DNA from 2 places in the Gracilibacillus thailandensis genome. Region 2 is predicted to be linked to the other one. Evidence: predicted binding sites of a transcription regulator. Region 2 holds the regulator's gene; the other holds the start of a gene.
What was found. The regulator LexA, encoded in region 2, represses DNA repair genes until DNA is damaged. The targets are predictions, from matches to a motif close to CGAACATATGTTCG.
Positions count from the first base shown of each region.

Region 1 (15,103 bases), on a different contig from region 2:
ATAACGCATATTCCTGTTGGAAGGTCATTTGATCTGGAACTAAATAGATAATCGGGGGGCCTTGAGGATTTTGCTTGAGTTCTTGTCTTATCTCTTGTAAGCATTGCTCACTTTTATTCACCGTTGCACTTCCAGTTAAAAATCGCAACAAAGAAAACACCTACTTTCTCTATCTTCACGTCTATTTTACCATAGATTATAGCAAACGAATGTTCTGTTGTGAAGAATGGTGTTTGGTTTAATTAATAATAGGCTACTTACTTATCTTCTCCGGGAAATAGAATCGCTAGAAATTCCCTTTATTTTTATCACATCCTAGAATCAACATCGACTTACACAGAGTAATTCAACAAAGGAGTATTTATATTGCTTTATAACTGCTTTCTCTTTTAAATCACTTTCAATATCTCAGCTGGAGTATTTACTCGAAAATCAGGTTTCATTTTTTTTACCACTTCAAAAGAGTCATACCCCCAGCTAACCCAGATTATTTTAACGCCAGTTTTTTTACAAGCTAGGATATCTCTTTTTTCGTCCCCTACATAAATTACTTCTGAGGGCTTCAAGTTATTTCCTCTTAAAAATCTGTGGATTAACTTATTTTTTCCAAATATACTGCTTGAACAGATAACATTTGCTATACTCGTTAACTTGTTGCTTTTTAGAAAAGTCATAATATTTTCTTTTGAATTAGATGATATAATGATAGTCTTATAGCCTTTTCTCTCTAATTCAGCTAACATTTCAGCAATACCATCATATAGCTTCACTTCATTTATGGATTCTCGATATAATTGATAAAACTTAGGCATCACGATTGGCATTTTAAACATCGGAAACTGCAAATATCTACCTCTTTCCTTGATAGACAGTTTCTTCATCTTTTCCATTTCATTCAAGTTTATTTCTCTAAAATAATACTGTTTCGCTATAATATTCCAACTTTTCAAAAGTGCTGTTCGAGAATCTGCCAGTGTCCCATCAAAATCAAAAATAACGTATTTTACCATCAAATGCACTCCAGTTCTACGAAAATTTATAAAATATTATGTATTTAAAATTTTTTAGGAACAAAAACGTATCTCCATCCATTGATCCCTGCTTGCGGTAGTCTTATCTCTCCTTCTCCGCTCTTTCCACAATATTTTTGATAAAAGGTTCTTTTTCCTTTGTATATGTATGTCGATCATGCTTATATGCAGAAGCAAGACTTTTCTTTAAGACTTCATATTCTCGAGCTGCTTTTGGGTGTAATCTAAGATAATCTCGAAATAATAGCTTTTAATCCATTCCTTACTATCATATTCACAGATATGCAAATGGGAAGTGCCCTTTCCCCACTCGCCCTTTCTAAAAAACTTTCTATTCTTAAGCTCTGGTTTAAGAACATACTCATACTCAATTTCCTTCAAAGGGTTCACCAATTGATCTACCTCATCTAATTTTTGTATACCTACTAGAATGTCGATGATTGGTTTTGCTGCTAATCCTTTTACAGAAGTGCTTCCTATGTGCTCCATTGCAACAACTTTATCACCTAAGACTTCTATAATTCTATTTCTCTCGTTAGTAAACTTTTCTGTCCATTTAGGGTTATAATCACGAATAGTAACAGTTGGTTTTGTCATCTTGTTATCCTTATCTCTTTTCTGTTCCATCACCACTTGTTATTTTAGCCTTTCACTAGATTGAAAAAAGGAATCCATCATATAATTTTTCGCCATTAGGTAAGCTGTTACAGTAAATAGCTGACTTTTCACTTCATTTCCTAATAATTGATTACCAAAATGATCGAAATCCAACACCCTAACTTTAATGTTCTCCGTATCATCTAGGTCTTGTTCTTGTGATTTAAACGCTTCCAATATTAGAAAAGTTTTTATTTTATTATTTTGTGTAGCTGGATTAACATAATATTCACCTAAGAAAATAGGTTTTTGCAACGAAGAGTATCCCGTTTCCTCCTTCACTTCTCTGATCAAACCTTCCTCATGTGTTTCTTTCCCCTCTCTTTTTCCAGCAGGTACTTCTAAGAAGAAGTCTCCTCCTGCATGACGATATTGCTCTACCAGTACAATCTGATTCTCATTCGTTATGACAACCCCATTCACCCAATCGGAGTATTCATTCACATAATATTCATCAATCACTATCCCATTTGGAAGTTCACAGCTATCTTTTCTAATATTCCCAAATCGACTTTTATGTAAATACTCTGTTTTTAATGTTTTCCATTTATCCATTGTTCTCCTCCAAACAAATATTCATTAAATTTCTTGTATCATCTCTACCCGATTACCAAAAGGATCTCTAAATTCAAAACGTTTGAAATTTGGAATTGGTACGGAATCAAATATTTCAATATGATGCTGTCCCAGAACCTCTCGCCAATAATCAACATCTTCTACTTGGTATGCTAAATGTGCTTTGGTTTTAGTTCTGTCCACCCCATCTTCCGTTCCTACATGTACATCTCTATCACCAACTTTTAACCAGAATCCTCCACGGCCTTTTAAAGCATCAGGTTTTTCAGCTTCAGGTAAACCTAGTACACTACAATAAAAGTTTTTCCCTTCTTCTTCTGCACCTTTTGGAATCGTAATTTGTGCATGATGTAATCCTAGAATCATTTCAATTCCTCCTGAAAATAAGTTTTTGTTCCATAATCTATCCGAAAAAACATAAAAGCCTTTTCTATACTTAGAAATTCATCTTGAGTTAAGATACCATCCTGTAAAAGGCTTCAAATCTCTTTGGTTGAAATTGCTGCTGAAAGTCTTCTAAATCAACTAAATCGCTATGTACAGAAATTGCCTCCAAATCTATATCAGAAAATCCCACTTCATTGTTTTCTTGGTTTGAATTATAAGTTGAATGTGAGATATTTATTTTAGATCACCCTAGTCCTAATTAAAGAAACTTACTAGATGTGCTAATCCCATAAACACTACCCAAACTAAAATAGGTAATCCTAAACTTTTTAGCGCATGACTCCATTTATTCAGATTCTTTCCTCGTATTAAATAATCTGTTATGAAAAATATACCAGCTGCCAGCAAACTATACCAAAGCAAGATTAGCCCAAAAAGAATGTGTAAAATAAACGAGTAATATATTTTTAGATGTTCTCTCGTGCATTTCGCTATTAAACTTGCCACTACATCACTGATGATAGAAGTGATCGTTCCATAGACTAAAATTACAGGAAAACTGTACATCAAGTAAGCTGGTATAGTTATAGTAAAGGCTTCTATATATTCCCCAACCGTTTGCATGCTTCCACCAAATGGAGTAGGTACAAAGATGAATAGAATGATCGGATATAATGATCCGGAAACAGAAGCGACCACTATTTTTCTAGCTATTTGTATTTCTTCTTTCCATGTCATTGTCCATCAGCCTTTTTATTGTCTAGTCTCACACGAGCATTCCATTGCCTTTAACAAACTTAGTATACCATTATCTCCATTAATTGGAAACCTAACTTTTGAAATGCCTGAATAAGGCTAGAATAGTTGAATAGTAATAGATATATTCGTAGAAAAATGCACAAATGTAGGTTTTCAGTATCGTTTTTTGTCATTTCTCTCCTCTTTTTATCCTAATAATACATAAAAATTTTCTATTATATGAAACTTTTTACAGTAAGAATTCGTCTAACATTAATGGGGATATTATGTGCAAAAATCACCAAGACAAATCTTCACTTCCATTTTCCGCAATTATCTTCATCATGACTCAACCATTCATTCAATAAGAAACTAGAACAGGGGGAACGATATGAATTTTTTCAAACGTGGTTTATTAAGTATTACTAGAAGAAAAGGAAAATCTCTAATTTTACTTGCTGTCCTTTTTATTTTAGGAAACGTGATAGCAGGAGCCATCTCCATTTCACAAGCGACAGCTAATGTCGAAGAATCTATTAAAGAACGACTCGGAACAGGTGCAACACTTGAGCTAGATTATGAAGCACTTGATAGTATGGATGAATCAGAAATGATGAATTTCGAGCTTCCAAATTTAAGTGAGGAATTAATTAATCAAATTGGTGAACTTCCTTATGTTAAATACTATGATTATAATATTACTACCTTCTTAGCTTCTGAAGAAATCGAAAGCTATAATCCCATGATGGAAGAAGCAGAAGGAGAAGTCGAAATGGAAGGGATGGGACCTCAATTTCAACTAAAAGGGGTCAATTATGCCCCACTACTTGATATTGAAGAAGGTAAAAGTGAACTTGTCGATGGACGTGTCTTCACAGATGAAGAGATTGAAAATGGAACGCCTGTAGCCATTATTTCTAAAAAACTAGCAGAATTAAATAATATTCAGGTTGGAGATACTTTTTCCTTATCAAACCAAATATATGAATTTAGTGAATCAGGCGAACAAAAAGTTACAGACTCTCGAGATGTACCACTAGAATTAATTGGTATTTTTGAACCTAAAACCGTAAATAGTGATTCTGAAAACCAAGAAGAATCCGATTTCATGGATATGAATTTTCAAAACACAATCTATGTAGCCAATGCACTTGTTTCACAAGAAATAGAATTTGCAGTTGGTGATATGCCAGAATATGAAGATCGTTATGTACCATTCTTTGTCTTAAATAAACCAGAAGATGCAGAAGCTTTTGAAGAGGAAGTAATTCCATTACTACCAGAACTATTTATAGTTAGACACGCAACAGATTCTTATGATTCGATTGCTTCACCGATGGAATCTATGTCCAATTTATCTAAGTATGTATTGATTGCTTCGGTCATCATGACCATTCTTATTATTGGGTTAGTTGTCTTGCTGTTCCTTAGAGATCGTAAGCGTGAGTTAGGTATTTACTTATCACTAGGGGAGTCACGTATCCGAGTAGTTGGACAAATCATTACAGAAGTATTGATTATTTCCATTATAGGAATGACACTATCTTTATTTACCGGGAATCTATTAGCGCAAACCGTTTCTGATTCTTTAATTGATAATAACAATAATCAAAATGAAGAAGGAATCTATTACACAGAGATGCAAACAAATCTTACAACAGAAGATGTAATAGACGCTTATGAAGTGAGCTTAACAGGAGACTTTATTTTACTATTTTATGCCGTTGGAATTATTACGATTCTTCTATCAACCGTAATTCCTTTAATTTATATTATTCGATTAAATCCTAAAAAAATAATGATGTAAGAGGAGGTTAAACAGATGATCTTAGAAGCAAAAGACTTGAATTATTACTACCAAGACGGTGAAAGTCGTCGTTTTGTCTTAAAGAATACTAATGTTTCCTTTGACAAAGGAAAATTTTACACGATATTAGGACAATCCGGCTCTGGAAAAACGACGCTGTTGTCTTTACTTAGTGCAATGGATACGCCGCACAACGGAGAAGTTGTTTTCGACGGAAGAAACATTCTAGAAATTGGCCATGATAATTATCGCAGAAATAAAGTTGGTATTATTTTTCAAAGCTACAACCTGATACCTACCTTTACCGCTGTTGAGAATGTATTAGTTTCTATGTCCATTACCGAAAATGAATTACCAGATGATCACAAAACTGTTGCATATAATTTGTTAGATTATATTGGCATTTCCCAAGATAAAGCAAATCGTACGGTTAATAAACTGTCAGGTGGAGAGCAGCAGCGTGTGGCCATTGCACGGGCGCTATCTACTAACGTTGAACTGATTCTTGCTGATGAGCCTACCGGAAATTTAGATGAAGAAATGGAACAGGAAATCATCAATATTTTTAAGAAATTGGCGCATGAGCATGAAAAGTGTGTGATTATGGTTACGCACTCCAATGATATTGCGGAACAGTCTGACCAAACATTTTATTTAAAGAAAGGCGTCTTGAATACCAATGAGTGATTTTCTTTCTAATTTTGACAAAGATAATTACGATAAACTGCCTAAAGAAAAAAAAGAGCCACCAACTAGTAATGAGAAACCGGACCAAGAGCTGCCTAAAGAAGAATCGTTTCCTACTGAGCAAAAAAGCGTGAGAAATTCTCCACGTGACAACCATGAACATATTGAAATCGATCCAGATTACCAATGGAAGAAACGCAAGAAATTAATCATTTATATTGCTCTTGGAGTTCTTGCATTATTGTTAATTGCCTTCTTATACTACAGCATTCGCTATGTCGATATGGAGGATTTTGTTGGCGGGCCAGTTGCCGATGCAAGAGCATGGGCAGATGAGAACGATATGGAGATAGAATTAACGCAGGAACACAGTATGGAATATGATGCCAATCATATTATCGAACAAGGCATAGCAAAAGGAAAAAAGGTTAAAAAAGGATCAACGATTACCCTAACCAGTAGCATTGGTGCAGATCCAGAAGAGCATATTGAATTACCTGAATTTTCCGAAATGACTAGAAGCGAAGTCGAAGCTTGGAAGGAAGAAAACAGAGCAGAAAACTTACAAATTGTTACCGAATTCAGTGATGAAGTGGAAGAAGGAGAATTCACCCGCTTCGTTATAAGAGATGAAGATATAAGTGAAGAAGAGTATCGACGCCAAGATAATGCCAGTGTTTATTTCTCCAAAGGGGAAGAAGTCTTTGAAGAAGATATAGAAGTACCTGATTTTGTTAATAAAGGCAAACAAGAAGTAGAGCAATGGGCTGATACCAACGAAATTGAAATAACCTACAACGAAGAAGCATCCAATGACATTGAAGCTGGATTAGTTAGTAAGCAAAATATTGATCCGGAAACAATGATTGCCAAAAAGGACGAAATGGAAGTCACGATTTCACTTGGAAAATCTGTTGAAGTACCAAATTTTGCGTCGCTCTCCATGGAAGAGGCGGCAAGCTTTGAAGGTCTATCCGTAACAGTGAGACAACGATTCCATAATAAAGTAAAGTACGGAAATTTAATCGCCCAGTCTATCGAACCAGGAACAGAATTAACCGATCAAGATAATAAAAGTATTACTGTCACTTATTCAGAGGGCAAACCATATTTAAGAGATTACCGTGGACAATTAGAAGGAGATTTACCACGTTTGTTCTATGAGGACTATCAATCCAAAGGAGCAGATATCTCTTACATAGTTAAATATGTCGATGCACCTGAAGTGAAGGGTACAATTGTCGGTATGAGCAACTTTAATTCCTTTGTTTCCATGGACTACACCGTAGAAATTCGCGTGAGCAACAATAAAGACGCTGATCCTGGATCCTTTGACAGCCCAGGTGGAAATGAAGCACCTGAAGAAATCGAAGAAGAGTTAAGTCCGCAAACAGAGGAACCAGCAGAAGAACAGATCGAGAAATAAGAAAAGCGCAGAGCGCCCGTTTAGAAACGTAGCGACTTCAGCATCAACTGAGATAAAGGAATCACGGTGAGTTTACGAACCGATGATGACTTATCGTAGGGCGATTCGTGAAGTCGCCTAGTTTTTGGCGCTCGGAGCTAGACATCTGCGCAAATTTTATATTTTCTTATCCTATAAAACAATCTCCTGATAGTTTGTGAATCTACTATCAGGAGATTTTATAAGATTAATGAATTATCAGCAAAAAAATTACTAAGATCTATCCTTGGAAAAAGCTATCATATTCCATCCTCTTCGCTGTTTCCGCTGCAACGTTTCTTCCATAAATAACGTTTCTTCCATAAATACGCGAGATAAGATAAAAAGACATATCAATCCCTGCCGAGATCCCTCCAGAAGTAATAACCTTTCCCTCATCTATGAACTTTACATTACGCTGAACAGCTACTAATGGAAACTCCTTTGCCAATCTGTCTTGGTCCATCCAATGTGTCGTTGCCTTCCTTCCATTTAATAATCCTGCTTTAGCTAAGAGTAATGCTCCTGTGCATACAGATGCGATACATTCGACTTGTGAGTATTGCTGATTAATCCACTCAATCAGGTTAGAATTATTTATTTCAATTTCTTCTGCACCGTAACCTCCTGGCACAACCAAAACATCTAATGCAGGATGATGATGAAAATTATAATCCGGGATCACCTTCAGACCATTTCTGGCTTTAATCATTTCTCCATCTTCTGAAATAGTGATCACGTTAAAAGCCTTTGTTTCTAAATCCGTTTTCGTTGTTAATGAAAAAACTTCAAATGGACCTGCAAAATCCAATACCTCTACTTCATTAAATAGTAAAATACCAACTGTACGTTGTGACATATTTTTCTCCACTCTTTCCGGTATCATGTATAAATTAAATTAGTTTGGAAGACTCTTGTTTCCCATATCCATGAACAAAATAGTTGATTAGATAGAACTTTGTACTATATCAACTTCTTCATAATATTCCTCCAGAAACTTCTCGATTTGCTGATTCATTTTTGCTAGATATTCTTCTGAAGGAAAATGTCCCATTTCATAACTTTTAAATGCGACTAGATTAGGAATAATCTCTTTTGCTCTATGATGTATTTTGCTTTCGGGAAAGTAGACATCCTTTGTCCCAGCTATCACTAAGGTAGGAGCATTATAGTTTACTAACTCTTCCTTTTCTGTCAGCTTCGGCATGTTCTGTTCTAGCTTTACATATTTCATCACATCGCCGATCAACTCTACATCGATTTCTTTCATGCTGTTATCCGACATTACATTTGTCATTTTTTGGAGATGTTTGTTAGATGAGGTGATATGGAAACAAATAAGCGGGTATAATATATCCCTTATCATTTGCCATTTAGAACCGAGTTTTAATCCAGCTGGTGCAACTAAAATAGCAGATGCTATCTTGTCAGGTATAAAAGTAGCTAATCTTAGTATTATCCCACCACCATAAGACGGGCCAATAAATGCACTTTTGGAGATTTGATAGTGATTCATTAATTCCTCAATCCAATGGGCAAAACTCTGATCCTTTGCAGATACTCTTTTTTCTGCACTAAATCCTGGATGACCAACTGTATCTGGGGCATAAATTCGATATTGCTCTGCTAATGGAGAAAACCATGAAAGCGTCATGGGATTAATACAGTTACCACCTTGAAGAATAATAACAGGCTGAGCATTTTCTGGACCAGCTACAAGTATATGGGTTGTGCCAAAGCTTGTATCGACATATTCACGTTCTACATCGAAAGGGAGATTGTCCAAATACTTTTCGTACTTCTCAGTTATTATTCGTTTGCCTTCTTTACTCTTATAGATAGTTGTCATCTTACACCTCTCTTTTATCCAATCGGAAATTGATAACCTTTATATTCAAATTTTTTAGTGAATCCTAACTTCTCAGCAACCGCAACAGATGGACTATTCTCTACCATGCAATCCCAATATGGTATTTCATTTTTCTCGAAACATTCTTGCACAAAAAGATGAGCAGCCTTTTGTGCTAACTTTTGGCCTTGATGCTCTTCTACTGTTTCGATATTTATGCACTGAAGTTTGTTAGCCACAAAACCAGAAAAACAAATACTGACGATCTGATGAGCATAAACCATACAATAACCAATACCTATTTCAAAAAAACGTGAAGATGAAGTCCAAAACTCTGAAAGATTGCTGTGTAAGAATTCCATATTTTCAATCGCATTATTTTCATAAAGTTCCTTATCTATTTTCAGCATTTGATATTGGTGATCCATGATTGGCTCTTTGTCTGCTCTATAATTCGCTTGAGAGAGCTGATATACTCGCTGATTCCAACTTTCTAATTTTCGGTGCTTAAAGATGTTTTCTATTACAGGGTTCCATTCCGGATGATGTGCTATTATTTCTAGATCATTCAAGCCTTGCATTTTTGCTTCGGGGAAAATATTTTTCTCTATGAAGTGGTCTAATTGTTTTCTAAACACCACGTTTTCCTCATTACCTAATAAAAAAAAATCCATCATTATTCCCAAGCCACATCAATGCAGCATCAGGAGATTCTGGGTTGTCTACAAAGATACGCCCTGGATTATTGCCCAGAATGACAGCTTCCACTTCCATATGCCCATCTTTATTTATCAAATGCTTACACCTATTATAATCGCTCATTTTTAATTCAGAGATCATTGCTATATCTCCTTCCCCATTATGATTTCCCCCTTTTATCCCCACCATATTATACCATGAAATTCCACCAAAAAACTCAATCCATTCATCAACAGTTGTGGATTGAGTTCCTTATTAAAGCGCTTTCCTTTATTTAGTTTATAAATTGGAAGTTAAGCTCTGACATCGGCCAATAACGGATATCTACTTTTCCTACCACTGTTTCTTCTTTCACGAAACCAATCGCTCTGCTGTCATAGCTTTTCGTTCGGTTGTCCCCTAATACAAACAAATTCCCTTCTGGTACGACTTCTTCACCGGTTATTTCTTCTAAAGTAAAATCTTCTGTAAGTACTTTATTCGGTTCCCGATATGGATCCAAATATGGTTCATCAATTGCTTCTCCATTGATATATAACCTATCATCTTGATAAGCAATATGATCACCAGGTTTTCCGATTACCCTTTTCACATAATCTTCCTTATCATTGGCGTGGAAAACAATGACATCAAAACGGTTGATATCCTTTAAATCATATACTATCTTATTGACCATTAATAAATTTCCATCATGCAGTGTTGGTTCCATCGACTTACCATTTACAACATAACTTGCAAATAAATAAGATCGAAAAAAGAATGCCAACACCAATGCAATAACAACAATTCGCACAATTGACCAAATACGTTTCTTATCCATATACCTTCCCTCCAAAGGGACTCTCTTTATTAACTAATTTACCCCCTTTTGGAAGATTCTAATCCTTTTTACCTCCACTTTTTTCCTTAGCTCTTTTTTGCAGGCGTTGCTCTATATATTTACCTACGATCCAGAGTATGGAGATTCCTATTGCTAATACTATGGTTTTAACAGGATTTTGTGCAAAGGAGACTATACTATCTCCAATGAAGGATAAGGTTAAGATCATGACACCTTTTCCTAATAATACTGCCAATACAAATTGGTAAAAGCTTACTCCTGATATCGCAGCTACTAAATTAATCACGGCAGAAGGGGAAAATGGAAAACAAAGTAAAAGAAATAATGGCCCAAACCCATGACGTTCCAACCAATTGGTTACCTTTTTCACCTGTTTATTTCTGCTAATCCACTGCAATAGCCGAATATGTTTGAAACGACGAACCAACATAAATACTGCTATTGCCCCTGAACTGGCCCCTGTCCATGACAAAATAAACCCTTCCAATAACCCATATGCCGCTGCATTTGTCATCACAAATACGATAACCGGCAAAAAAGGAAGAAATGCTTCAATAAATGGGAGTAAAAAGCCTGGAATGGGGCCTAAGCTTTCATAGCTTTGCAATAAGAAGTTTACTAACTGCCCAAACTCATTTGCTTCGACTAGATCTTTTATCTCTTCCACATCAATATTATCTAAATTACTTATATTATATGTAATCATACCTTGTTTAACTCCTTCAACTGACCAAAAAAATGAGTTATTTTCATTTTAATATTTTTTTCGCTGTTTTCCTAATCTTTCACATAAATCCTTGAATTTCTATTTGATTTTTTTACAATTTTGTTGCATTTTTTAGCGGTTCGGGTATATAATAGAACAAACGTTCCCTTGGAGGTGGAAATGGAAAATGAGATATTTAAACGAACAAGAGTGGAAATTAGCATCACGTTTTCTATTTTTATCAATGGCCTTAAAGGTTATTAAACATGATTTACAAAAAATGAACCAACTATCCCCTTTTAAGATAAATGAACCATATATTGCGCTGTTGGAAAAGATGGAAAAAAACGCAACCGAAGAACGAAGAAAATTACGCAAACAAATGTATCAGGAGAAAATTAAAGTCGTTGCAGCAGAAAAAAATGATTCATTCACATCTTACCTATTCCTCTGCAAAGGAAAAGAGGAAAAACGGAATTACTTTAATCCAGCTATTCGTAAAAAAGTCGAACTGATCTTAGAGGAATTACTTGCACATGCTTATGAATCAACGTCTTCCTCGAAAGAAGAAGTAAAGCTGTAATTTTTTAAGAAAATAGTGAACTTTTCATCTCCGTTCATGGTATAACTAGTAAAGGAGATGATTAAAAATGCAATTAGGTTGGTTGATTAGCTTGATTGTTGCATTGATATTAGGTAATGTATTTGCAATAATCATTGCTACATTGAATAAAAAAGTAGTAAAGGATCACCAGAAGAAAGTTGATTTCAAAAAATCAGATATATACTTTTACTGGACGAGATGGGATTATGTCACGATTATATGTGCTGCCTATGCATTTATCTGCATTATTGGATTAGCTACCTGCTTATTTATGGGTCAAACAATCGATGATAATTGGTTGCAATTTTTCCTTCACCAAGCATTCATGTTTTCTATGCTCTCATCAATATGGTTTATTACGCGCTTAGCATATGTATTTAAAGGAATTAAAGAGCGGTGGTCTGATGAGTTTAAATGATAATATTCAAGTGGAAGAGTTATTTACCACTTACCATCAACAAATTTATCAGTTCACCTACCGCTACACGCAAGATGAAGGGTTAAGTTATGATATTGTCCAGGATACATTTATCAAATTCCAAAAATATCAAACGAACTTTGATCCGTCTAAGTCCCATATTCGCACTTTTTTATTCAGAATTGCTTACCAGTTAACGATGACGAAACTAAAAAGACGGAACAAGTTCAAAAAGCTACTCCCTTTTTTATATGAACCGAACCAAGAAGAACCAGTATCACTAGAAGAAAAGATTACGATTCGCACTACCTTACAACACCTACCACCTGAACAAAGAGCTGTAATTATTTTTACTTATTATCATGATTTAAGTCAAAAAGAGATTGCTGCTATTTTACAAATTCCTATTGGGACAGTAAAATCAAGACTACACAGTTCATTAAAAAAGCTAAAAGACCTATTGGAGGTTGATGATGATGAATAAACACGATATTTCCGAGGAATTAAAACAAAAATTAGATAAATTTGAAGTAGATGTACCAGATATTCCATTGAAAAAATCATTATCACAACGGATCGCCAACTGGCTTTATGCGCCAGCGAAAAATCCGGTAGATCTTATCTCCAAGCAATGGACACCATTAACAATTGCTTTGCTTCCTATGATCATATTACTTTGTTCCATCCCCTTACTATTTATTTAGCGAATAAACCTATAAACCCAATAAGGCAAGAGCCTTATTGGGTTTATTCTAGCCACCATCATCTTATCTCTTTTTATGCCATTTCGATTCCGCAATATGCTGAGAAGCCTCGAGGATGTCTTCCATTTTATTACTAAGTAAGTAGCGATACTGAGCAGTACGGTACAATTGATTGATCATCGTAGCATAAGAAACTTCTAACACCAAGTCCCGCCCATTTTTAAAAACGACCCGTGTTGAGTGTTGCTCTATTTTTTCTATTTCGAGAACGTGTGAATGCGCAATCCATGTACAAGCTTTTCTTAAGGGGGATTCCACAGGAAAAAAATACATGCCACTTATCCTGTCAATCGCAATTGGTGGTTTATGCGTGATGCCACTTAACATTCTTGATCCTTCAATCAACCCTTTTAAACTAATACCAAACGCTTTACAAGTAACATCCATCACTTGTTGTGTACTAAATGTCGTTTCATAATCATCTACTTCTTCATACTCAATCACACGTGTTAAAAACCTCCCATCTCCTTCATAGCCGACCACTGCTAATGTCTTTGGACTGATTTCCCGAACCTTCTCCATTAAAATTTCCATTTCATTTCCTCCTTTAAATTATTCCACTATAATGTAGCAATTTTTGATAAAATTGGATATAAAATAACGAAAAATAGCCCGAAATTTCGAGTTAGACTATCAATCTAGCAGAAATTTGCTATAATTTGCTTAAAAGAGGCAACTGAGTGGTCATTTTCAACAAAATTTTTGCAAAAAAATGAGGTGAAATAATTGTGGTTTAAGAAAAAGAAAAAAGAAACAAAAAAATTCCCTACAAAAGACATATCATTAGAAGAAGTCCGATCCGCTATTCATGAGTACAGCAGAGACTTACCTCCAAATATTCCATTGAAAATATTGATCAAGGACGACTTATCGCTAGACTATACTTTACTAGCTCCGATTTTGAAGGCGATTCCATCCAAAGAATACTATATGTCAAAAGAAACCTATGACTTATTTGAGGAAGAAGATAAGCATATTGCACAAGCTTTGGATCAAGTCCAGCAAGCAGTCGATCAATATATCGCACAAAAAAAGGAATTACCGATTATTGATCATGATCCCTATCGCAGAGTGAACTTTTTTAAACTAGAACAACTTAACTTAATCAGCGAACGACCAGAAATGGATTTTTATATTACGGACCAAGAACAGTTAGTTACGACGATAAAGCCTAAGTAAAGGGGTATGTCCTTGACAAGATCAGCTAATGAAACAAGACAACAAGCTACTTTCAATGATACCGATATTCAGGAGGAACTGGTATGCTTACTGTTCCATTGATCATTTTCATATTCCCTATCATATCTATTATACTTGGGGTCGTTGGTTACTTGATACTTAAGAACCTCACTGCACCTATTATTCTAGTGATATTGCTTGGAATCATAGCTGCCCTTTTATGGTTTAACAGATCATTCGGTTTCTGGATTTTCATCTATGGATTTTTGGCATTTGTAGGTGCTTTCTTAACTAAAATGGTAACTACCAAAATGAAAAGGAGGAAGCCTTTATCATGAAGGCTTCTTTTTACTTTTTAAAAAGTTTTCTTATATTTTGAAACTATTTAAATCTCGCTTTCGTCCAATGTGCGAAAGTAAGATAAATGAGAGAAGAGTGGTGTCATGACAGAACTGGAAAAAGAACAATTATTAGAAGAAACCATGATAAACTACGGTGATGATTTAGTACGGTTAGCGTTCCAATATGTGAAAGATAAAGAGCTAGCTAAAGACATGGTTCAGAACACCTTTGTAAAGTGTTATAAAAACCTTGAGCAATTCAGAAATGAGGCTTCCATTAAAACATGGTTATATCGGATTGCTATCAATGAATGTAAGGATCATCTCAGGAGCTGGCATAACCGAAAAGTACAAGCAAAAAACTTTGTGGAAAAT
Region 1 covers NZ_WJID01000006.1:33,144-48,246, forward strand. Annotated here, with positions in the region: gene addB (helicase-exonuclease AddAB subunit AddB) at 1-151, opposite strand, end outside; gene GH715_RS02910 (HAD-IA family hydrolase) at 390-1,010, opposite strand; partial or broken gene GH715_RS02915 (GrpB family protein) at 1,114-1,658, opposite strand; gene GH715_RS02920 (NUDIX hydrolase) at 1,668-2,243, opposite strand; gene GH715_RS02925 (VOC family protein) at 2,268-2,630, opposite strand; gene GH715_RS02930 (hypothetical protein) at 2,907-3,389, opposite strand; gene GH715_RS02935 (ABC transporter permease) at 3,781-5,196, shown strand; gene GH715_RS02940 (ABC transporter ATP-binding protein) at 5,212-5,883, shown strand; gene GH715_RS02945 (PASTA domain-containing protein) at 5,876-7,309, shown strand; gene GH715_RS02950 (DJ-1/PfpI family protein) at 7,569-8,186, opposite strand; gene GH715_RS02955 (alpha/beta fold hydrolase) at 8,274-9,176, opposite strand; partial or broken gene GH715_RS02960 (GNAT family N-acetyltransferase) at 9,191-10,016, opposite strand; gene lepB (signal peptidase I) at 10,150-10,695, opposite strand; gene GH715_RS02970 (TVP38/TMEM64 family protein) at 10,754-11,422, opposite strand; gene GH715_RS02975 (YhjD family protein) at 11,610-12,005, shown strand; gene GH715_RS02980 (hypothetical protein) at 12,073-12,444, shown strand; gene GH715_RS02985 (RNA polymerase sigma factor) at 12,431-12,928, shown strand; gene GH715_RS02990 (hypothetical protein) at 12,918-13,148, shown strand; gene GH715_RS02995 (competence protein ComK) at 13,212-13,742, opposite strand; gene GH715_RS03000 (DUF3939 domain-containing protein) at 13,935-14,387, shown strand; gene GH715_RS21915 (DUF2651 family protein) at 14,471-14,725, shown strand; gene GH715_RS03010 (sigma-70 family RNA polymerase sigma factor) at 14,831-15,103, shown strand, end outside.
Region 1: the regulator LexA is predicted to act here: its motif matches at 11,576-11,589, upstream of GH715_RS02975 (YhjD family protein).

Region 2 (15,103 bases):
TTCCTGTGAATTTCACACCGATAACTTCTGGTGCAGGGAAGTAAGAAGGCTGTCCTAACATACCAGCTTCTGCTTCAATACCACCAACACCCCAACCTAGTACGCCTAAACCATTAATCATGGTTGTATGTGAGTCAGTACCGACTAGTGTATCTGGAAAAGCATCGACATTTCCGTCTTCATTTTCCACCGCATGTACAACATTCGCAAGGTACTCAAGATTTACCTGGTGTACGATACCTGTTGCTGGTGGAACTGCACGATAGTTATCAAAAGCTTTTTGTGCCCAGTTTAAGAATTCGTAACGTTCTGCATTACGTTCAAATTCTAATTCCATATTTGCTTGTAAAGCATTCTTTGTACCATATTCGTCTACTTGTACAGAGTGGTCAATTACAAGATCAACCGGTACTTCTGGATTAATCTTATCTGGTGATCCACCCATATCTACCATTGCTTTACGTAGAGAAGCAAGGTCAACTACTGCTGGTACACCAGTAAAGTCTTGCAAAATAACACGAGAAGGTTTAAATGGTACGTCTTCACCTTTCTCTTTCCCCCAGTTTGCTAGACTCTTAACGTGTTCGTCTTTAATAACATGTCCATCGTGTTGACGAATTAACGATTCTAATAAAACACGAATCGAAAAAGGTAAACGATCGATTTTACCAATCCCTGCATTTTCTAATGCTTTTAACTGGTAATAGTTATACTTTTTACCGTTCAGATCAAATTGCTTTTTTGCTTGAAATGGATTCTGATTAGTCATTTCGCCCAGTTACCCCCTTAAAAAATGTTAGACCGAAATCTGATCTCTCATATCTCTAAATACTATGTAACATAGTATGCACCATACTATTTTAAATGAAATCGGTTTATAAGTAAAATGATTCACAGCAAAAAAATCGATTAAATCTATCAATCTATGAGTTCGATACCAAATATTAGTGTCAATTTCCGTTAAAAGGAAGGTAAATACTGAAAGTACTTCCTTGGCCATTTTCTGATTCAATCTCTAATCTTCCACTATGATTATCAATTATTTGGTTGGAAATCATTAACCCTAAACCAGTACCATTCTTCTTAGTTGTAAAAAAAGGTTCTTTCAGCTTATGAATAAGATGCTTAGGGATTCCTGGACCTTGATCTTTTATCGCAATCATACACTCTTCCCCATCATTTTTGACTAGAACATGGATCATGCCACCGTCAGTCATTTCCTCAATGGCATTCTTTATTAAATTAATAAAAACCTGCTTAATTTGAGAACGATCACAGTACACCATACAGTCATCATCATCATCTGCTTCTAATACTAAATCAATATCATACAAGTTAGCTTGTGTTTTCAAAAGTGTTATCACATCATGTAGCATTTTATTTATGTTTTCATCGCTTTTATCGTCTGTCATCGGTTTAGAAATAAACAATAACTCCGATGTGATCGTATTTATCTTGTCAATTTCATCCATCATGATTTTATAATACTCATCTTTACTACTAATACCGCCTTGCAATAACTGTACGAAACCTTTCAATGAGGTAAGAGGATTTCTTATTTCGTGAGCTATACCTGCAGCTAATTGACCCGCGATTGACATTTTCTCAGATCGTATTAACATTTCTTCTGCTTGTTTTTTATCAGAAATATCTCTAGAAAGGGACAGAATCTTTTTTTCACCGTTCCAGTTAATTACTTGCAAAATTGTTTCAAACACAATAAATCTGCCTATTTGATTACGAATATGTATATAAAATTTCTGCTCCTCGGAACTGTTTACATTAAAAAATTTTCTGACATATTTCTGATCATCACGCATGATATAACGAAACACTGACTTCCCAATTAGTTGTGCTTTGCTAAAGCCTAAAACTCTTCTAACTGATTCCGATATATATTCAATCTTTCCAGAATAATTATTAATACTTATAAGATCAAATCCATTAGCTTCAACCTTATTCAGTATCTCTTTTGGTAAATCCGAAAGCATGATAGTTTTTTCCACTTCGTCATTTACACTCGTGCTATCTGGCTGATCGACATAATTAAGCAAGGCCTTACCCCCTAACTTTTTTCATCAAAAATATTTTGTTAAAAAGTCTAATCATGCTATAATATCAACGATCTAGTAAATTATATGAGAAATATAAATAATCATGACTAAATATACGATTCATAGTTATATTACTATATTTTACATAAAAATAAAATGATAATAAATTGAATGGCAGGTGTCACCTTTATGTCCTTTAGCTTTATGCTATTTATCATGATATGGACTTTTATTTTATTAGGTCTGATTGCGATTGGTGGATATTTTATGTTTCGCAAATTTTTAAAGAGTTTGCCTAAAGATGATGGAAAATCTGATTTAGATTGGGAAAAATATTACATAGAACAATCTAAACATCTATGGAGAGATGATGAGAAAGCTTTTCTTGAAGAGTTAGTATCACCTGTCCCAGAATTGTTTCGTGATGTAGCAAGACAGAAGATTGCCGGCAAAATTGGCCAACTGGCTCTTGATAAGAATGAATCGGAAATTACACAAGAAACATTAATTCAAGGCTATATAATGGCAACTCCTAAACGAGATCATAAATTTTTACGCAAGAAACTGAAAGAAAAATCTATTGATATTAACCAATATGAACCTTTCTTTCAATATTCACCTGAAGATTACCGGAATAAAAAATACGCAGCAAAAACACGCTAATATCTACGTTAAACGTGTCTTGCTGCGTTTTTAATTACCCTGAAAGTAGAGTTTCATGTTATCGATCACTAGAAATAGTTAAGACAATCGTCATGGTTACGCCAATTACTGTTAAATAAACACCTAAATCAAATAATAGTGCTGTTGCCAGCTCCACCTCTCCGAAAACAGGAAAGTGGAAATAATCAAATGTTTGGCTAAGAAATGGTTGACCAAATAGGAAAGAGCCGATTCCTGTAGCAATTGCAATAATCAGCCCAATTGCAATCATGGTACGATAATTAACTGGCAATACTTTATTAACGGCTCTCTCACCATAAGCCATATACATCAAAACAATTGCAGCCGCAGTCATCAAACCTCCAATAAAACCTCCACCTGGTTCATTGTGCCCTGCAAAAAATAAATTTACTGCAAACCCAAACAAAATAAACGCAATTAATACTGTCATTGTTTTTAAAATTAAATCATTCGTTTTTGCCATAGACTTCCCCTCCGGATATTGTTAGTATATCTCTATCTGTTTGTTAAAATCCTTGAAAGTTAAAAAATCCAGCAAGAAATGATGTGAGCTTCGTCATTAAATCAAAAAACAAGAAGAACCCCATAAAAATCATCACATAGCCACCGATTTTCACTAACTTTTGTGAATTTCTTTTTATCCATTTCATTTTACCAATAAAAAAGGCAAGAATAAAGAACGGAATAGAAAAACCTAATGAATAAGCAGTCATTAATAGTATCCCCAGTTCAGTGTTTGTTGCTGCAAGCGAAATGACTGCCATCAAAATCGGACCTGTACACGGAGTCCACCCCAATGAAAATGCCATACCAATAATAAATGATCCAACGAAACCAGCTGGTCTGTTTTTAAAATGTACTTTTTTTTCTTTCATTAAAAAATCAAAATTTAAAGCTCCAATGATAATTAAACCAAAAAGGACAATTAAAATCGCACCTATTTGACGAATTAAATTTTCCCAGTAATTTAAAAATTCACCAATGAAACTTGTCGCAAATCCAAGGAGAATAAATATACTAGAAAAACCTAAAAGAAAAAATAAAGTATGTAGAATGCTTTTATAGTTAAACATTGCTTTTTCTTCTTTTATATCATTGACACTCATACCAGTAATGTACGAAAGAAATGCTGGATAAAGTGGTAATACACATGGGGAGATAAATGATAAAAAACCTGCTCCAAATGCAATAAAAATATTTACTTCATTCAAGTTGGTCACTCCAGACTCCTCAATATTCATCACGATGCTAACGTCAGTAAGCCCTACTTCAAGTTAACATAAGTAAGCAACAGACGCTCACAGCCTGATAAGTTTAGTTAATGATCAATGGGGATCAAACCGTCTGATCAAAGGATCATTTTATAGAATTTCTTTCTCTATAAATATAATAAAACCCTTGCTGTTTATTAGCAAGGATTCTAATTCGACAATTATGTTACAACCTATGGTTATTTATTATCCATTTGGTTGTTCATAGAACGCATCATTTGCTTGATTTTCTTCTGCGATGGTTTTTGGCCCATTTGCATCATTAATGTTCTTAACATTTGTTCATTAATGGGTGGGTTTTTCTTTAAATAGTTCATCATATACTTTCTCGCGATAAAAAAGCCTAGGGCAATCCCGGCTAAAAGAGCAACCACGATAAATATAATCCAAAGAACAGTGCTCATTCGTTTTGTTCCTCCTTCAACTTGTCTCTTATACAGTATAGTAAAAGTCCTTTAATAATACAAGCACTTGCTTGTGAATTTGTCTACGCAAAAAAACTTTAGCTTAATATCATATCATAATCGTTCGCACTTACTATATATTTAAGTTTGTTGAAACACATTTCTAATGGCAAAAAAATGGGACGAGGAACCTGCTCCTCTGTCCCATTTTAGTTTAATTAAAATAATTCATTTACGTGTTTAACAACATTTTCTACAGTGAAGCCGTATTCTTCAATAAGTTTGTTTCCATTCGCAGATGCTCCGAATGTGTCGATTGCAATGATTTTTCCTTCAAGGCCGACATAACGCTCCCAGCCTAATGAAGAAGCCATTTCAATAGCAACTCGTTTCGTTACAGCACTTGGTAATACAGATTCTTTATATGCTACATCTTGTTGGTCGAAGCGATCCCATGAAGGAATACTTACAACACTTACATCTTTTCCTTCTTCTTTTAAAGCTTTTTGCGCTTTCACTGCAAGTTGTACTTCAGAACCAGTTGCAACTAGAATCGCATCTGGAGTTTCTTTCGAAGCAGGGCTTACTACATAACCACCTTTTTTCACACCTTCGTATGCATTTTCAGCAGTTCCTTCTAACGTAGGAAGTCCTTGACGAGTAAGCACTAATGCAGTTGGCTGTGATGTAGATTCCATTGCTAAGCGCCATGCAGCTTGTACTTCATTACCGTCTGCTGGGCGAATAACAGAAAGATTTGGCATAGCTCTAAACGCAGCTAGTTGTTCTACTGGTTCGTGAGTTGGTCCGTCTTCTCCTACCGCAATTGAATCGTGTGTTAATACGTATGTTACAGGGAGATTCTGAATAGCAGACAGACGAACAGCTGGACGTAAGTAGTCACTGAATACAAAGAAAGTACCACCGAATACTTTAAGTCCTCCATGTAATGCCATACCATTTAACGCAGCTGCCATCGCAAATTCACGTACACCAAACCAGATATTACGTTTGTCTGGCTCTGCAGCTGAGAAATCTCCAGCATCTTTTAGATTCGTTTTGTTAGAACCTGCTAAGTCGGCACTACCACCGAATAATGAAGGTACAGTTTTCGCAATAGCATTTAAAACTTCACCTGATGTAGCACGAGTAGCAGCTTCGTCTTTACCTGCTTCATATACTGGTAAGTCTTTATCCCAACCTTCAGGTAATTGATTGTTAATAGCCTCATCTAATTCCTGACCTAATTCAGGGTATGCTTTCTTGTAAGCATCGAACAATTCATTCCATTCTCGCTCTACTGCTTTACCGTTTTCAACAATTTTCGTATTAAAGTCCTGATATACTTCATCAGGTACATGGAAATCTTCATGTTCCCAATTATAAAATTCTTTGGTTAATTTAACTTCATCTTCTCCAAGTGGTGCACCATGTGACGCAGCTGAAGCAGATTTATTAGGAGAACCATAGCCGATTACAGTTTTTACTTCAATTAATGTTGGTTGATCCGTATTTGCTTTTGCATCTGCAATAGCTTGTGAAATGGACTCTGTATCCGTACCATCTTCAACACGGATTACTTGCCATCCATAAGCTTTAAAACGGTCTTCTACATTCTCGGAGAATGCTTTGTTTAACTCACCATCTAATGAAATATCATTAGAGTCATATAAAGCAATAAGCTTACCTAATTTTAAATGACCAGCTAGAGATGCAGACTCATGTGAAATACCTTCCATTAGATCCCCATCACTAACAATTGCAAATGTATAGTGATCTACTACATTAAATTTATCTTTATTGTATTTAGCTGCTAAGTGTTTTTCAGCCATTGCCATACCTACACTCATCGCAATACCTTGACCTAATGGTCCTGTCGTTGCTTCTACCCCATCGGTATGGTGTACTTCTGGATGACCTGGAGTTTTGGAATCCCATTGACGGAATCCTTTTAGATCATCGATTGTTACATCATAACCTGACAAGTGAAGTAAGCTGTACAATAACATAGAGCCATGACCTGCAGATAATACAAAACGGTCACGATTAAACCATTTAGAGCTTTTCGGGTTATGATTCATGTGTTGTGTCCAAAGCGTATATGCCATTGGAGCAGCACCCATTGGCAACCCTGGATGACCAGAATTAGCTTTCTCAATCGCGTCTATTGACAATGTTCTTATTGCATTAATAGACATTTGTTCAATTTGATTTGCCATCTTTTCATTTGTCCCCTTTCAAAATTGCAAAATATGTACGCACATTTATAATCCTATAACGAAATCAATTTAAAGACAAGTATATCAAGACAAAAAGCGCGTAATTTCTTTAGAAATATCAGTTTTTGCTAAACTTTTATAATTTTTGAAGAAAAAGTAGAATTCTCTACTTTTTCTTCTCTTTTAATCGTTTTAATTTTTCCGGAGTGACATCATTACCATTCGGGTCAACAACAGTCATCCCCTTCATATGATTTTTAAATGACTTTCTAACATTTTTCAGATAGGCTTCACGCAAAGATTTTTGTTCCTGCTTTTCTTCATCTGATAAACCTTCTGTTTTCGCTTTATTTGCTAATTCATTAATACGAGCAATTTTTTCCTTTGATAACATAGAGATTTGACACCTCTTTTCTATACCATAATAACGGTTGATTTATCCTAGTTTACAATGAAAAAAGAGTATACACGAATCGTATACTCTCTCTTTATTCTAATCTTGATTTAATCAGTTTTCAAGTGATTGGTATTCCTGATAACGGCGATGCACAGTTGCTTTAGATACATCGTAACCCATTCCTCTTAAAATCGACGCGATCTCTTGGAAGGTTAAATTATTCCCTTTTAACCGGACTACTTCTTCTATCGGAAATTCTTTTCGTTCTCTACCTTTGGCGAGATGCTGATTAGAAAGATTTTCGGCTGGATTAAATCCATTATTTACTGCCTTCTTCATCCCTCTTTTAATTTTCGCATTGTGTAATTTCCTTTGATATTCCTCTACTATCGAGACAATTTGTAGCACCATTGAATCGCCTTCGGATAGTTGTAGCTCACCATGGTGTGAAAGTGTATATATGTTGACATTTAAGCGATTTAACTGATGAAGTAATGCTATCTTTGTATTTCCTCTTCCAAGTCTTGTTTCATCTTGAATGAGTAGTGTATCTGCCTTTCCGCTTTGAAACTCCTCTAACATTTCAAAAATACCTTCTCGTTCAATCTCATATCCACTCTGTTTTTCTTCTATTATATTGATGATTTCGAAATTATATTTATTTGCAAACAATTGCAATTCTTCTTGCTGCCGTTTAATAGAAGTTTCTTGCGCTTCCTTTTCTGTACTCACACGACAATAAATGATTGCTTTCGTCATAAATTTACTCCTTCATTTTATAAACTAGTTACTGCTGAAACATAAAAAAAGACAATAGCTAGTATAAAGGCAACCAAATAGAAAATGTCAATCTTAGAAATATTTTTTAACATGATAAATCCCTCCACAGAACTTTTGTTCGTATCTTAATTATACACGAACAGATGTTCATGTCAACAGTTTTCTCGAACGAATGTTTGTAAATCTGATCTTACTATGCTATACTTTGATTAATAAATAATACGTATAAGGAGATTTAAATATGACAAATCTATCAAAACGACAAGAGGAGATATTAGCTTATATTAAAGAACAAGTAGAGCTAAAAGGATATCCGCCATCTGTTCGTGAGATTGGAGAAGCAGTTGGTTTAGCATCAAGTTCAACCGTTCACGGTCATCTAGCCAGATTAGAGAAGAAAGGTTATATCAGACGTGACCCTACTAAACCAAGAGCGATAGAAGTACTTCCACAAGATGGAGAACTGGAAATTCCGCAAACAGAAGCTACATTTGCACCAGTTATCGGGAAAGTAACGGCTGGTCTTCCTATCACAGCAGTCGAAAATATTGAAGAATATATTCCAATTCCGCACAATGAAATGCATGTAAGCGAACAATTATTTGTATTGATTATTGAGGGAGACAGTATGATTGAAGCAGGAATATTAGATGGAGACAAGGTAATTGTCAAACAACAAAACACAGCAGAAAATGGAGATATTGTCGTTGCAATGACAGAAGACAGTGAAGCAACTGTAAAACGTTTCTTTAAAGAAAAAGATCATATTCGCTTGCAACCTGAAAATGCAACGATGGATCCGCTAATCTATGATAATGTCAGTATTTTAGGAAAAGTAGTCGGCTTGTATCGCAGTATCTAAATAAGTTAGTCATAATAAAAAAGTGCGTACTTTATATAAGTCGCACTTTTCTTTTTTCAATACCATAAGTTATTGTTTACTATAATCTTATTATGTATACTAAGGACAATTGTAGTGATACTTCCATTGTAGATTGTCTTATATTCTATACCTCTTTTTTGTTTTTCTCCAGTAATAAATGGATGTACAAGGAGACTCAGACTTTAAAAAGTTCTAGGGTCTCCTTGTATTTTCATAGATTTAGAATATGGTCCGGTTTCTTTATGCTACACTTACATATTAATTGTAACTCACATAATCCTTGGTTATCATAGAGCAATTAACTATGATTATTAGCTATTACTTAATGGAATTATTCCACCGTTAGCATTTTCTGGTGCAGGTAATGTGAAGGAAGGTGCATCTCCAATATTATTACAACGATTTGGATTCACATCACAAATATTTCCTTGCGCATCTTGTATAACTGGTCGTGTAACCGTTATATTAGTTCGTAAAACTACTTTAAACAATATACCTGTAACCAAGTCACCCACTACAGGACCAGTTATTACTGGTACCCCAGGTTGAGTGAAGATTCCTTCCACTTCAAGTGGAGTCTCTTGTAAGGTATCTTCTGGACAAGCGCCCGGGAAGTCAGTGTGCTCCTGGAAAGGAATTGAAGTTGACAATGTCACTGGTAAATCAACACCTGCAATAGTAACCGTAATTGTAACTGGAAGAACACCGATGTTCACTACTTTATCTCGTATAATACGAGCATTTTGCGTAACTTCGTCTAGATTTGGAACAACGTCAACAGCTACAAGATCATCTAAAACGTCTAAACCAGCAAAAGCAGTTATAGGTAATGTTAGTTCTGCAACTTTTTGAACAGACTTTGTTCCTACAAGTGAGTTAACTACTACACAATCATTCGTACGTTGTCTTAATGATAATGTTCTATCTTTAATACGACTTAGACGAACAGTAACCCCTTGATAATGATTTAACTTTTCTCTGATTTTCAATGATATTGCTAAATTTAAATCTTTTTCCCTTAGTCCATTACCTGTAGCGCCAGAATCTCTACCACCATGCCCGGGATCAATATAAATTTTAACCATCTTTATCCTCCTCTGATCACCAAACTCTTCTCGTAATAATTCCGTCAAGTTTTTGCCACTTACTTCATTTATATGCTTTAGCTTATTTGCTAGGTTGGACGGTACCAACACATTAGCAAAATTACGATTCTTAAAATCAATAGAATGACTCTTTTATCTATTTTTAAGATTAAAAAGTTCCATTTTAGCTATTATAAATAATGGAGCTACTCTCGCAACAGATCCATTATTGTATGGCCTAGATATTTTCATTGTCAGTCCTGGTGCAGTATAATTTTTTGCTTATCCCTAAATATTTGTGATTTTTTTCACAAGGGTATTTGGTATTTAGGAAGAAATTAAATCCTCTTGTATTAACGTCCCAATTAAGGATACATTAAAATATGATGTCGAACATTGTGATAAGCATAGGAGGGCATTTTATGACATACAGGGAATATTGGGAGCAGATATACGAAAAACATGAAGAGTTAAATTCGATAATATCATCTTATTGGAATAATTACTCCCACATGGGGACTTGGCAATTTTGGGTTGTAATTTTTTTATTGCTATTCCCCCTATTCTTGCTCTACTTTACAGTGGATAGAAAAAGGTTGTTTGAATTGTTTTTCTTCGGATACACCGCTCATATGCTTTGGGCATATATTGATATTATGCTCGAAAGCTACGGTTATTTTGTTCACCCATACTTTCTCGTACCAGCATTGCCGCTAGCACTAAATATGACAGCTTCCGCGCTTCCAGTAGGCTTCTTACTTGTGTATCAATATTGTACTAATAATCAGAAAAACTTCTATTTGTATACTCTAATTTTAAGTGCAGTCTTTGCATTTGGTTTTGGAAGCATAGAAGCCCATTTTGGATTGGTAATATTCGATAAAGGAATGAATCAATTTTATCTGTTCCTAATCGATATAGTCATAGCATTTACTTCTTTTTGGTTTACGAAATTCATCAGCAGAATCGTAAATAATCAGAGATAAATACTCTATTATGGACGTTTTGTTTTAGTTGACATGTATTAAAAATATTTAGCTTTTTTCAAAAAAGTGGGGCAAATGTGGAGCATCTGGTGGAGCAATAAAATTATTAGCACCTCCTTACTCGGAAGGTGCTATTTTTTTCTTCGTTGAATATCAGGTTGTAAATTACCTTACCTTCCTCGATGTCCATATTAAGAAGAGTTAATAGAATTAAATGAGAAAGTCGGTAGCTAAGGCTACTTTTTTTGCAGGAATTTTCACCATGATATAAATACCTATTGTAGAATGAAACCCTAATAATAAACTATTTAGAAAAATACTTTTCATTTTTTTGGAAAGGAATAGGTAAATGGAAAATCAAAAGTTTTATTATAAGGTGAAATGTTACATTATAACTGTAAAAGAGAGTTTAATGTATACGAAGGAAGTTTAAAGCACAACCAGTATAAGCAAAATAGGTATGGTGTCTTTTGGCTGAAGATTGTGGCCATAGAATACGAATGGAAGCTATAAAAAATTTCTTCAGATGAAATTATAAATAAAAAAATCCCTACCACAGGCGTAGAGCAATGGCAGTGATTCACAGAGGCATGATGGATATCTACACAGATACCATATCTTCCAAAAGCTCTCTGCTATTTTTTATCAGACATTATTAACTTCCCCCATTCCCTGTTACTTTAATAACTATCTCAACGGTTCTCCAGAAACTATATGCCAATGTAGATGTTTTGAGTCCTGATAATCCCCTAAGTTGGTAATTACTCTACATGCACCATTTTCCTCGGTAACCATCGTTGCAACCTTTTTAATTGCTCCCAATAGTTCTAATAATAACTCGTTATCACTTTCTTTCAACGTAATTAAAGAATGTATATGCCTCTTAGGTATTGCAACTACATGGACTGGCCAAAAGGGTTTCGTATGATGATAGGCTAAGACATTTTCTGTTTCTAACACTTTATTGACTTGGGTTTTGCCACTTAATACTTCATCACAATAAAAATCTTCCGTCATAATGACCTCCTAAAATAATTTGTTATTTTGACAATTTCTATTCCTTTGTTTAACCGTTAGTTTAAGGGAATATATTAACAATACCATAATTTCCATACTGAAATTATACCATAAAATAACATATTGCGATTAATTAGTCTCCCTCTCTTCATATAAAAAGCTTATAATTTGAATTTTAAACTTTTTCATTGCTAAATCTATTCCATCCTGATTTATACCAATTCTGCATTCTCATTTATAATTGTTAAATAAAGTTAAAGATGCTATTATGTTCCTAGTGTATAGGAGGTGAATTTAAGTAATGACTTCAATTAATGTTTTTGGTATTTTTTTAACTCTAATTCCAATAATTTTATCAATCGCTGCTATTATTTTTATTATTTGGTTTGCTCTTACTTTGATAAAGACATTGCAAGAAAAGAATAGAATTTTATCTGAAATATCTAATGAGTTGAAAAAGACTAATCATCAAGATAAATTGTAAAGACTGCTCTTGCGGTCTTTTTTATCTTCAAATTACTATTCCTTATTGCCGTGATTGTAAGATCTAGCTTTATTCAACTCCATCTTGAAAATAATCGCGACTTCGAGATCAATATTTCTACTTCCGCATAAATCCAAAAATTTAATGTAGACATCAGCTACTTCTTTTCTAACCCTTCTTGATTTCTTTACGATCAGCTTCCAGTGCTTCAGATACTTCACTATGGATTAGCGCGGTTTCTTTTGGTTCATCATGCCAATTGGAGGCTGGTACGACCTAAAATTTATTCAAGAACGCCTAGGACATGGAGGTTATCAAATTACTGCAGACGTATACTCACATACCTCGAAACGATCGGACAAGGAATCGATGGAAACATATGAGTCTTCCTTCAATGACAGTAATTAATGATTACTCCTGTAAAAAGTGGGGCGTTTGTGGGGCAATCGTGGGGTAACTAAAACACGCACAATTTTTCATGATAAACAAAAACCCCCGACGCCAACAGTGTCAAGGGTTTCCACTTATTAATAGCTACATTATTCTCTTTCCCAAGGGTGTACTTGCGTACGGATTATAACTTAATAGGAAGAAACACGGTAAATTTAATTCAAATGATTTAAAAAGCAACCTTTTTATATTTTAATAAAATCAACCTAAATCAATTATTTTAAATTTTTCGGGGTGTTTTTTGGGGTGTGTTTTAATTGAATAAACTGTTGATTAAAAAGTTAGCACCCACTTAATCGGTAGGTGATTTATTAAAATAATCTTTTCCTAAGGTACTATCGTCAATACTCACGGCCCTTTAAATTTCCGTTCATCCCCAGTTTCTAAAACATTTGTCAACTAATAATTATATACTGATGAGCTACATTGATCACAAATCGCTCTTTTTTGAATGGCAACAGGAGTCCGACTCTTCAGAGTGATCATATTCGTCATGACGACGGAGCCATGTCTTGCCATTGCCATCACTTCGTCCAGGTGGCTGTTCCCAGTCCTCCTGCCTGCCAAGAGCTGTTAAATCAAGGTAGTTGAAGATACCAAGTATTAGGTCAGTTCCACGGGCGTAAGTCGTATAGGTGTGAAAAATTCTTTCGCCATCGCGAAGAAAGCTACTCACGCCAGGCACTTCCATTGACTGTCCCGAATCAACGGGGATTCCCTTCTGAACAAGCTCGTCTTTTGTCAGGTAGTTGTATTCAATCGGAGTGATGGATTCGTCCAGCGTAACGTGAAAGTCATAGTTAAAGTCGCTATCGTAGGACGAGTACCAAGGAATATTCCAACCCATGCGCTCCTTGTAGTGTTGGAGCTTTGGAAACGGAGCACGGGAGATCAGAGCCAGTGAAGTGTTGCGTGCATGCAGATGCGCAAGATGACCGATATTGTCCGCAGCCAGCGAGCAAGCCGGACAACCTGCTTCCCAATCAGGATCGAACATGAAGTGATGAACGATAAGTTGAGGACGCCCTTCAAACAGGTCAAGCAGACTTGTCTTACCATTCGGACCATTAAAGACATAGTCCTTATTAATCTCTACCATAGGGAGTCGGCGGCGCTCGGTATTCAACGCATCCCGTTCCCTAGTGAACTTCTTTTCTTTGGCCAGTAATCTCTTACGAGCCACAAGCCATTCATCTCGTGACACGACATTTGGTAGTTGCAGATGATTTTGCGTTTTTTTCATATAGTCATCTCCTTTCTTTTGCTTTCTTAAGTTTATCACGCACAATGGCTATGGGCTTCTTCTCGATTGCTAAAAACATTACCTTTATTTCATTTTCATCGCTTTTTCATTCAATTAATTGGCCCATTTTTGAATAGCATGACTGACGTTTTTTTCTTACTTTATTGTAACTTAACTCCTTCAATCGCTAATTATGAATCTTATTTCAATCAAATCATATCTTTTAATAAAGATTAATTTTTTGGGAGTGTTTTTGGGGTACGACTTGGGGTGGACAAAGACCACACTGATTTTAAAACAAAAAGAAAAACCCCCGACACTAACAGTGCCAAGGGCTTCCACTTATTAATAGCTAGACATATATTGTTCTCTTTCCCAAGGGTGTACTTGCGTACGGAACATATCCCATTCGATTTCTTTTGATTCGATAAAATGTTCGAATAAGTGCTCACCAAGAGCTTCTATAATTGTTTCGTCTTTTTTCAATTCATCTAATGCATCGGCTAGCGTAGCAGGTAAATCTTTTACTCCATTAGCTTCACGCTCTTCTTTATCCATTACATAGATATTGCGGTCTATTGCTTCTGGAGCTTCTAATTTATTTTCAATGCCGTCTAAACCAGACGCTAAAAGTACAGATAGTGCTAAGTATGGGTTAGCAGATGGGTCTACACTACGAACCTCAACACGTGTACTTAAACCACGAGAAGCTGGTACACGGATTAATGGACTACGGTTAGACCCGGACCAAGCTACATAACAAGGTGCTTCATAGCCAGGTACAAGACGCTTATAAGAGTTTACAGTAGGATTCGTTACTGCTGTAAATGAAAGAGCATGCTTAATGATACCTGCAATGAATTGATATGCAGTCTCACTTAATTCAAGTGGTCCATTTTCATCTAAGAATGTATTTGTTTTTCCTTTGAATAATGACATGTTACAGTGCATACCAGAACCGTTAACACCGAAAAGTGGTTTTGGCATAAATGTAGCATGTAAACCGTGTTTACGTGCAATGGTTTTAACAACTAGTTTAAATGTTTGAATATCATCTGCGTGCTTAATAGCATCAGAGTATTTAAAATCAATTTCATGCTGACCAGGAGCAACTTCGTGGTGAGATGCTTCGATTTCAAATCCCAT
Region 2 covers NZ_WJID01000007.1:18,196-33,298, forward strand. Annotated here, with positions in the region: gene acnA (aconitate hydratase AcnA) at 1-769, opposite strand, end outside; gene GH715_RS03245 (ATP-binding protein) at 951-2,054, opposite strand; gene GH715_RS03250 (DUF2621 family protein) at 2,244-2,717, shown strand; gene GH715_RS03255 (Na(+)/H(+) antiporter subunit B) at 2,776-3,201, opposite strand; gene GH715_RS03260 (cytochrome c biogenesis CcdA family protein) at 3,245-3,949, opposite strand; gene GH715_RS03265 (YneF family protein) at 4,189-4,413, opposite strand; gene tkt (transketolase) at 4,632-6,632, opposite strand; gene GH715_RS03275 (DUF896 domain-containing protein) at 6,799-7,026, opposite strand; gene GH715_RS03280 (YneB family resolvase-like protein) at 7,141-7,788, opposite strand; gene lexA (transcriptional repressor LexA) at 8,051-8,671, shown strand; gene GH715_RS21740 (N-acetylmuramoyl-L-alanine amidase family protein) at 9,004-9,777, opposite strand; gene GH715_RS03295 (hypothetical protein) at 10,200-10,763, shown strand; gene GH715_RS03300 (HIT domain-containing protein) at 11,451-11,780, opposite strand; gene GH715_RS03305 (hypothetical protein) at 12,082-12,264, shown strand; gene GH715_RS03315 (DUF899 domain-containing protein) at 13,145-13,957, opposite strand; gene glnA (type I glutamate--ammonia ligase) at 14,303-15,103, opposite strand, start outside.